DNA from 3 places in the Streptomyces sp. NPDC002328 genome. Region 3 is predicted to be linked to each of the others. Evidence: riboswitches for the same ligand, from Rfam matches in the RefSeq annotation. Region 3 holds a riboswitch; each other region holds the start of a gene.

Region 1 (2,258 bases), on a different contig from region 3:
TCGTCGCGCCACGGAAGGCATAGATCGACTGGTCGGCGTCGCCCACGACGCACAGCTCGGCCGGCGGCACGTCGTACGCGCCGGGCGGCACGTCGACGGGGTGCTCGGAGGTGCCGACGAGCTCCCTGACCAGGGCGTACTGGGCGTGGTTGGTGTCCTGGTACTCGTCGACCAGGACGTGCCGGAAGCGGCGGCGGTAGTGCTCGGCGACGTCGGGGAAGGCGCGGAGCAGGTTGACCGTCGTCATGATCAGGTCGTCGAAGTCGAGGGCGTTCGCCTCGCGCAGCCGCGACTGGTACATGGCGTAGGCCTGCGCGAGGGTCTTCTCGAAGCCGTCGGCGGCCTGGGCGGCGAAGTCCTCCTCGTCGATCAGCTCGTTCTTGAGGTTGCTGATCTTGGCGCTGAAGGACTTCGGCGGGTACCGCTTGGGGTCGAGGTCCAGATCACGGCAGACCAGGGCCATCAGACGCTTGGAGTCGGCGGCGTCGTAGATCGAGAACGACGACGTGAAGCCGAGCTTCTTGCTCTCGCGGCGCAGGATGCGCACGCACGCGCTGTGGAACGTCATCACCCACATCGCGTTCGCGCGCGGGCCGACGAGCTGCTCGACGCGCTCCTTCATCTCGCCCGCGGCCTTGTTGGTGAAGGTGATCGCGAGGATCTGGCCCGGGTGGACCTCGCGCTCGGCGAGGAGGTGGGCGATGCGGTGGGTCAGCACGCGCGTCTTGCCGGAGCCGGCGCCGGCGACGATGAGCAGCGGGGCGCCCGCGTGGACGACGGCTGCGCGCTGGTTGTCGTTGAGCCCGTCCAGGAGCGCGGCGGCGTCGATGACCGGGCGCGGGGCGCCGTCGCGGTAGTGGGCGTCCCGGTCCGGGGGCACGTCGAACTTCCCGCCGAACAGATCGTCCGGAACCGACTCCGGAGCGTGATCGTCCTCGGGCGGAGGCGGGGGCTCCTCCTCGTGGCCGCGCGGGGCCTGGAGGCTCGCCAGGAAGCTGTCGTCAAAGAGGCTGCTCATCGCTCTCCGAGTCTAGGGGGCCGCACTGACAACCCGCGGCCGTCCCGGAAACATCCCGGCCGGACACACACGACGGACCCGGCGAAGCATGACAAACCCTCCCGGTTCACCCGGATCGATCACGGCAAGTGGAAGCCCTGACCCAAGGTCACGAAAATGTATCGGGCATATCACCCATCAACCTTCACAGGGACCACACCAGTTGGCTACCGTGCCGGGCAGGCCGTACGACCCCCACCGGCGAACCTCGCCGGGCCGCGCGGCCTCCGCCGAGTCCGGCGCGCCCCCTCGCGGCAGCCGGAGCCGGGGACCCACCGAGACCTTGGGGTGAATCGGCCCTCCTTCCCTTCGGGGACGCGGCCGTAGGGCAACCCTTCCGAAGCACCCGCCCGAACCCGACAGCTAACCCGGTAGGCGGAACACGGAAGGAGTCGCCTCCCTTGGCGTCGCAGCACCGCAAGCCCCGCCCCCCGGGTTCGCGCGTAGCAGGCATACGCACCCCCGCCTTCGCCACCGCCGCCCTGACCTCTGTGGCGCTGCTCTCGCAGACGGCCAACGCCGCGCCCTCCACCGACGACAAGCCGAGCCTGGAGGAGGTCGAGAAGAAGGTCGGCGACCTCTACCGGCAGGCGGAGTCGGCGACCGAGAAGTACAACGCCGCCCAGGAGAAGACGACCACGCAGCGCAAGCGCGTCGACACCCTCCTCGACGACGTCGCCGAGCGCACCCAGAAGCTCAACGAGGCGCGCGAGGAACTGGGTTCCTTCGCCGCCGCCCAGTACCGCACCGGCGCCTCCGCGCCCGACACCGCGGCCTTCCTGCTCGCGGACACCCCGCAGGACTACTTCGACCAGAGCCAGCTGATGGGCCGGCTGACCGAGCGGCAGAAAGACGCGGTCGACGACTACGTCACCGAGCAGTCGGCGACGATGAAGAAGCGGCAGGAGGCCTCCCAGAGCCTCGAGTCGCTCACCGCCTCGCAGAACGACCTGAAGGCCGCCAAGGCCACCGTCCAGAAGAAGCTCGGCGACGCGCGCGTGCTGCTGTCGCAGCTGACGGCGCAGGAGAAGGCGCGGCTCGCCGCGATCGAGGAGCGCAAGCAGCAGGAGGCCGCCCGCAAGGCGGCGGAGCTGGCGCGGCAGCAGGCGGCCGAGCAGGCCGCGGCACGGCAGGAGAGCGGCGGCTCCACGGGCACGGACGCGCCGTCGACGTCGCCGACGTCACCCTCGTCGCCGTCCTC
Region 2 (2,258 bases), on a different contig from region 3:
ACGCGCAAAGCCGAAGGCCGGGCCCCGTGGATCGGGGTCCGGCCTTCGGCTTGCGTGTCAGTGCCTGCCAGTGCCTGCCAGTGCTTGTGAGGGCGCTCGGGCAGGAGGGTGGAGCGGCGGTGGTCAGCCGACGGAGACTCCGTGCGAGCGCAGGTAGGCGATCGGGTCGATGTCGGAGCCGTAGTTCGGCGAGGTGCGGATCTCGAAGTGCAGGTGCGGGCCGGTCACGTTGCCGGTCGCGCCGGAGAGACCGATCTGCTGGCCGGCGGAGACGCTCTGGCCGGCCGAGACCGACAGCGAGGACAGGTGGGCGTACTGGGCGTAGTAGCCGTCGGCGAGCCGGATGACGACCTGGTTGCCGTACGCGCCGCCCCAGCCCGCGGAGACGACCGTGCCCGCGCCGACGGCCTTGAGGGTGGTGCCGGTCGGGGCGACGAAGTCGACGCCCGTGTGGTAGCCGCTGGACCACATGCTGCCGGACATCCGGTACGGGGTGCCGACGGAGGCGTTGGACACGGGGAGGCTGAAGCCGGAGACGCTGCCGCCGCCGTTCCCGGAGGTCTGGCTCGTCGACGCCTTGGACGCCGAGGACTTGGAGGACGACTCCGAGGCCTTCGACGCGGACGACTTCGAGGCGGAGGACTTCGACGCGGACGACTTCGAGGACTCCGCGGAGCGCGAGGTCTTCGAGGCGGAGTTCTCCGAGGAACCGGTGGAACCGGTCGAGCCGGACGGCGACTTGGCGCCGCCGGCCGCGGCCCGCTCCCCGATCGACAGTTTCAGACCCGGGTGGATCAGCGACGGGTCGGCGCCGACGGCCTCGCGGTTGTCCGAGTACAGCTTCTGCCAGCCGCCGGTGACGTTCTGCTCGTCCGCGATCTTCGAGAGATAGTCGCCGGAACGGACCGTGTAGGTCGCGGACTTCGCCGCGGCCTTCGAGTCGGCGGCGGCCTGCTGCGCGACCGGAACGGTCTGGACGGGCCGCTCCGAAACGGAGGAGACCGACTGGGCGGCGGCCGACTGGGCCGGGGCGGCCTGGGCGCCGGCGGCCCCGATGAGCGGGAGGGCGAGAGCCGCGCCCCCGGTACCGGCGGCGGCGATGGAACGGGTGAAACGCTGAGCCTTGGGACGGCGGTGCTTACCCTTCGCGGGCATGGCGAATTCCTCTCCGGCGCCTGCGAGGTGAGCTGTCGGGTGCGGACTGGAGATGCCCGGCCGCGCCGAGGCGCGGCTTTACCCCAAGCCTGTTCCGGAGACCGGAACAGGCGGTTCTGCCTGTGGGTCCCCCGCTCCTGCCGTACACGGGTGAGTGTCTTCGGTTTCCGGGCGGCGGCAGGATTGGGCGTCCGTCCGGATTGAGGTGGAACGTAAGCGACTCAGACGTACGGGGACAAGCGAAGGTTGTGCCGGTGACGCCCGCCTTGTGGTCCGCTGTGAGAAAACCCGGTCACGCTCCGTGAATCCGGTGACGGATTCTGCGGGAAACACCCATGAAAACTCCACGAATTACGTGAACATGACGCACAACGTACGGTCACGAATATGACGCTGCTCACGTGACGTCTCTCCAGGTTCCTTTATTCCGGACCTAGTTGGAATGAAGGATTTAATTCGGACAGAGTACTCAGATGCGACGCAGACGGATAACTGCCGCATCAAGGTCACCGCGCAACCCGGTACGCAACCCGTGATGCAACAGCACCGCCCCTCGGTGCACTTCGCCCGTTTCGAGGCATTCGTACGATCCTGTCGGGTCGAGTCCGCGCAGTCGCAGCGCCGGCGCCGGCTCGCCGTACCGCTGCGCCTGGAGCCAGGCGAGGACGACGGCCTCGTCCCCGCGCACGTACTGCACGGCGCTCAGCCCGCCCTCCGGGGCGCGCAGCCGGTGGAGATCGCCGCGCTGGACGAGGGGCCGGATCTCCTTGTAGAGATCCACCCATCGCCGGGCCTCGGCGAGCTCCTCCTCGGTCCACTCGGAGAGGTCGCCGCCGACGCCGAGCACCCCGGCCATGGCGCTGACGAACCGGAACCGCAGCGAGCTGGCCCGGCCGTTGAGCTGGGTGTTGGGGCTGTCGGTGACCCAGGCGGCCATCACCCGCGCGGGGTGGATCTGGCTGAAGCCGTGCTGGACGGCGAGCCGGTCCAGCGGGTCGGTGTTGTCGGAGGTCCACACCTGGTCGGTACGGCTCATGATCCCGAGGTCGATCCGCCCGCCACCGCCCGAGCAGGACTCGAAGGCGACGCCCGGGTGTGCCGCC
Region 3 (2,258 bases):
GAGCCGCCGGTGCTGCCCGAGCTGCCGCCGCTGCCCGCGCTGACCCGCGCCGAGGCCGAGTTGATCGACCGTTACCTGGAGGCGGTCGACCTGCTCGGCCGGATCAACCCCGCCCGTGACGGCGACACCTACCGTGGGCTGCGCGCCGCGCAGGCGCTGGTGGGCAGGGCGGTGGCGCTGCGGGACGCGCTGACGCTGATGCACCAGCGGGGCGAGAGCGAGCTGCACGCGCCCACGCTCGCGCGGGCGCTGCGCGTCCTGGACGGGGAGCGCAGGGCGGCGCGCGTCGCCGTGCCGCCGCTCTCCGACAGTTGACGCATGGACTTTTCGGCCCGGACGATCGGCGGCGCGCGCGTCCCGTCCGGGCCGGAGTCGAAACGGACCAAACGGCGTACGGCTGTTCGGAGGAGATGTGACTGCCTTTTCCGGGCCCTTGCGGTTGCGCGGCGGGCGTGCCCGACGGGTGGAATGGAGGGTTCCAGTGCTGGTCGGGGGCCTTATGACACGTTGACATCTGATCGAACATCAGGGTGTCCACCCGAACGGGTGAGTGGTGAGTAACCCCACAAATCCCCGATTCCATTGGGATTTTCGGACATCGGTGAGCCAAGATCCCTGTCTGACGACAAGACCCCGCCACAAGCGGCGGGGCAATCCGTGCGGACGCCGAGTCCTGCCGCCGTTCGGATGACAGGTCGACAGAAGTGCATCGGCAGGAGTGGAGGACCCAAGCACGACGGGTCGCCGGGACGGTCGTCTCCGAACGGGAGACGCGCCGGGTCGAGCAGCCCTTGGGGTGAAGCCGCAGCAGCGGCCGGGCAACTTTGTCAGCCCGAATCCGACAGGTCATCCTTCACAGGCGGCTGACGAAGGGTTGCGCATGACTGCGCTCAATCGTGTCCCGTCGCTCATGGTCCGAGCCGGTACGGCCTCGGCGTTCGCCATCGCCGCCGTGGGCGGCTCGATCGTGGTCCCGGGTGTCGCCTCCGACGCCGCTGCCGCCACGCCGGCGACGAAGGCACTTCAGGTCGCGGCCTCCAAGAAGGGCTCGCCTTACAAGTACGGCGCCGCCGGACCCAACCGGTTCGACTGCTCCGGGCTGACCATGTACTCGTTCAAGAAGGCGGGCAAGAAACTGCCCCGCACCGCGGCTCAGCAGTACAACAAGACCCGCCACATCGGCGCGGCCAGCCGCAAGGCCGGAGACCTCGTGTTCTTCCACTCGGGGTCGAACGTCTACCACGTCGGGATCTACGCCGGCGGCGGCAAGATCTGGCACTCGCCGAAGACGGGTGACGTGGTCCGGCTCCAGAAGATCTGGACCAAGAGCGTCTGGTACGGCCGAGTCAAGTAACCTCCCGGGACGGTGGCCGCCCCTGACAGCCCCACCGCCCCGGGACCCCCTCCGTGGGGGTGCCCTCCGCTCCGGGCGAGGGTGCCTGGACCGGGGCGACGGCGCCCCGTCCGGGCGAGGACGACTCGATCCGGGCCGGGGTAACCCGACCGAGCGAGGCGACTCGATCCGGTCGCCGACACCCCGCCCGGGCGACGGTGCCTCGATCGCGGGCGGGCGGTGACCCGCCCGAGCGAGGATGACTCCATCCCTGCGGGGTGCCCCGTCCGGGCGACGGTGCGTCGAATCCGGGCGGGCGGTGTCCGTCCGGGCGAGAGGCACTCGATCCTGGGCGGGTGGTGACTGTCCCGGAAGGGTGGTGTCCCGTCTGGGCGCGGACGCCTCGATCCCGGCGGGGGTGACCCGTTCGGGCTACGGTGCCTCGATCCTGGACGGGCGGTGGACGTCCAGGAGGGGCAGTTTCCCGTCCAGCGAGGGTGACTCGATCCCGGCGGGAGTGACCCGTTCGGGCTACGGTGCCCCGATCCCGGGCGGGCGGTGACCCCTTCGGGCGAGGGCGGCTTCGTGTCGGTGGGGTGACCCGTTCGGGCGAGGGGGGCTTGGGCCCGGTGGGCTGTGGTCCCTTTCGGGACGGCGTGGACTCGGCTTCGGTCGAGCGGCGACTGCGTCCCGGGCGGGAGAAGAAATCGGCGAGCGGCGACCCGGCCTGGGGCGGGCGCCGACTCGGATGCGGGCCGTCTGCGTCCTGGGCGGACAGTGCGGGCCGGCCTGGGCGCGGTGGGCCCGGGGCAGGCACGGCGAGGCCCAGGGCGGGCGCGGTGGGCCCTGTATGGGCGCGGAGGGGGCTCGCGGGCTGTCGTGGGGCCTTGGGGGTGGGTGGCCGTCCGGTTGTGGGGGCTGTCGG

Evidence for each region. A riboswitch is a leader RNA that binds a small molecule or an ion and turns the genes downstream of it on or off. The one in region 3 is predicted to bind cyclic di-AMP.
Region 1: linked by a shared signal. The riboswitch ahead of ACFYX4_RS07925 (NlpC/P60 family protein) and the one ahead of ACFYX4_RS23375 (C40 family peptidase) in region 3 are both predicted to bind cyclic di-AMP.
Region 2: linked by a shared signal. The riboswitch ahead of ACFYX4_RS12800 (peptidoglycan DD-metalloendopeptidase family protein) and the one ahead of ACFYX4_RS23375 (C40 family peptidase) in region 3 are both predicted to bind cyclic di-AMP.

Annotation. Positions count from the first base shown of each region.
Region 1 covers NZ_JBIARQ010000002.1:354,730-356,987, forward strand. The annotation lists gene pcrA (DNA helicase PcrA) at 1-1,018, opposite strand, end outside; cyclic di-AMP (ydaO/yuaA leader) riboswitch at 1,290-1,450, shown strand; gene ACFYX4_RS07925 (NlpC/P60 family protein) at 1,459-2,258, shown strand, end outside.
Region 2 covers NZ_JBIARQ010000004.1:68,994-71,251, forward strand. The annotation lists gene ACFYX4_RS12800 (peptidoglycan DD-metalloendopeptidase family protein) at 124-1,155, opposite strand; cyclic di-AMP (ydaO/yuaA leader) riboswitch at 1,160-1,322, opposite strand; gene ACFYX4_RS12805 (alpha-galactosidase) at 1,625-2,258, opposite strand, start outside.
Region 3 covers NZ_JBIARQ010000009.1:151,537-153,794, reverse strand. The annotation lists gene ACFYX4_RS23385 (ATP-dependent Clp protease proteolytic subunit) at 1-2, shown strand, start outside; gene ACFYX4_RS23380 (hypothetical protein) at 10-315, shown strand; cyclic di-AMP (ydaO/yuaA leader) riboswitch at 684-877, shown strand; gene ACFYX4_RS23375 (C40 family peptidase) at 881-1,354, shown strand.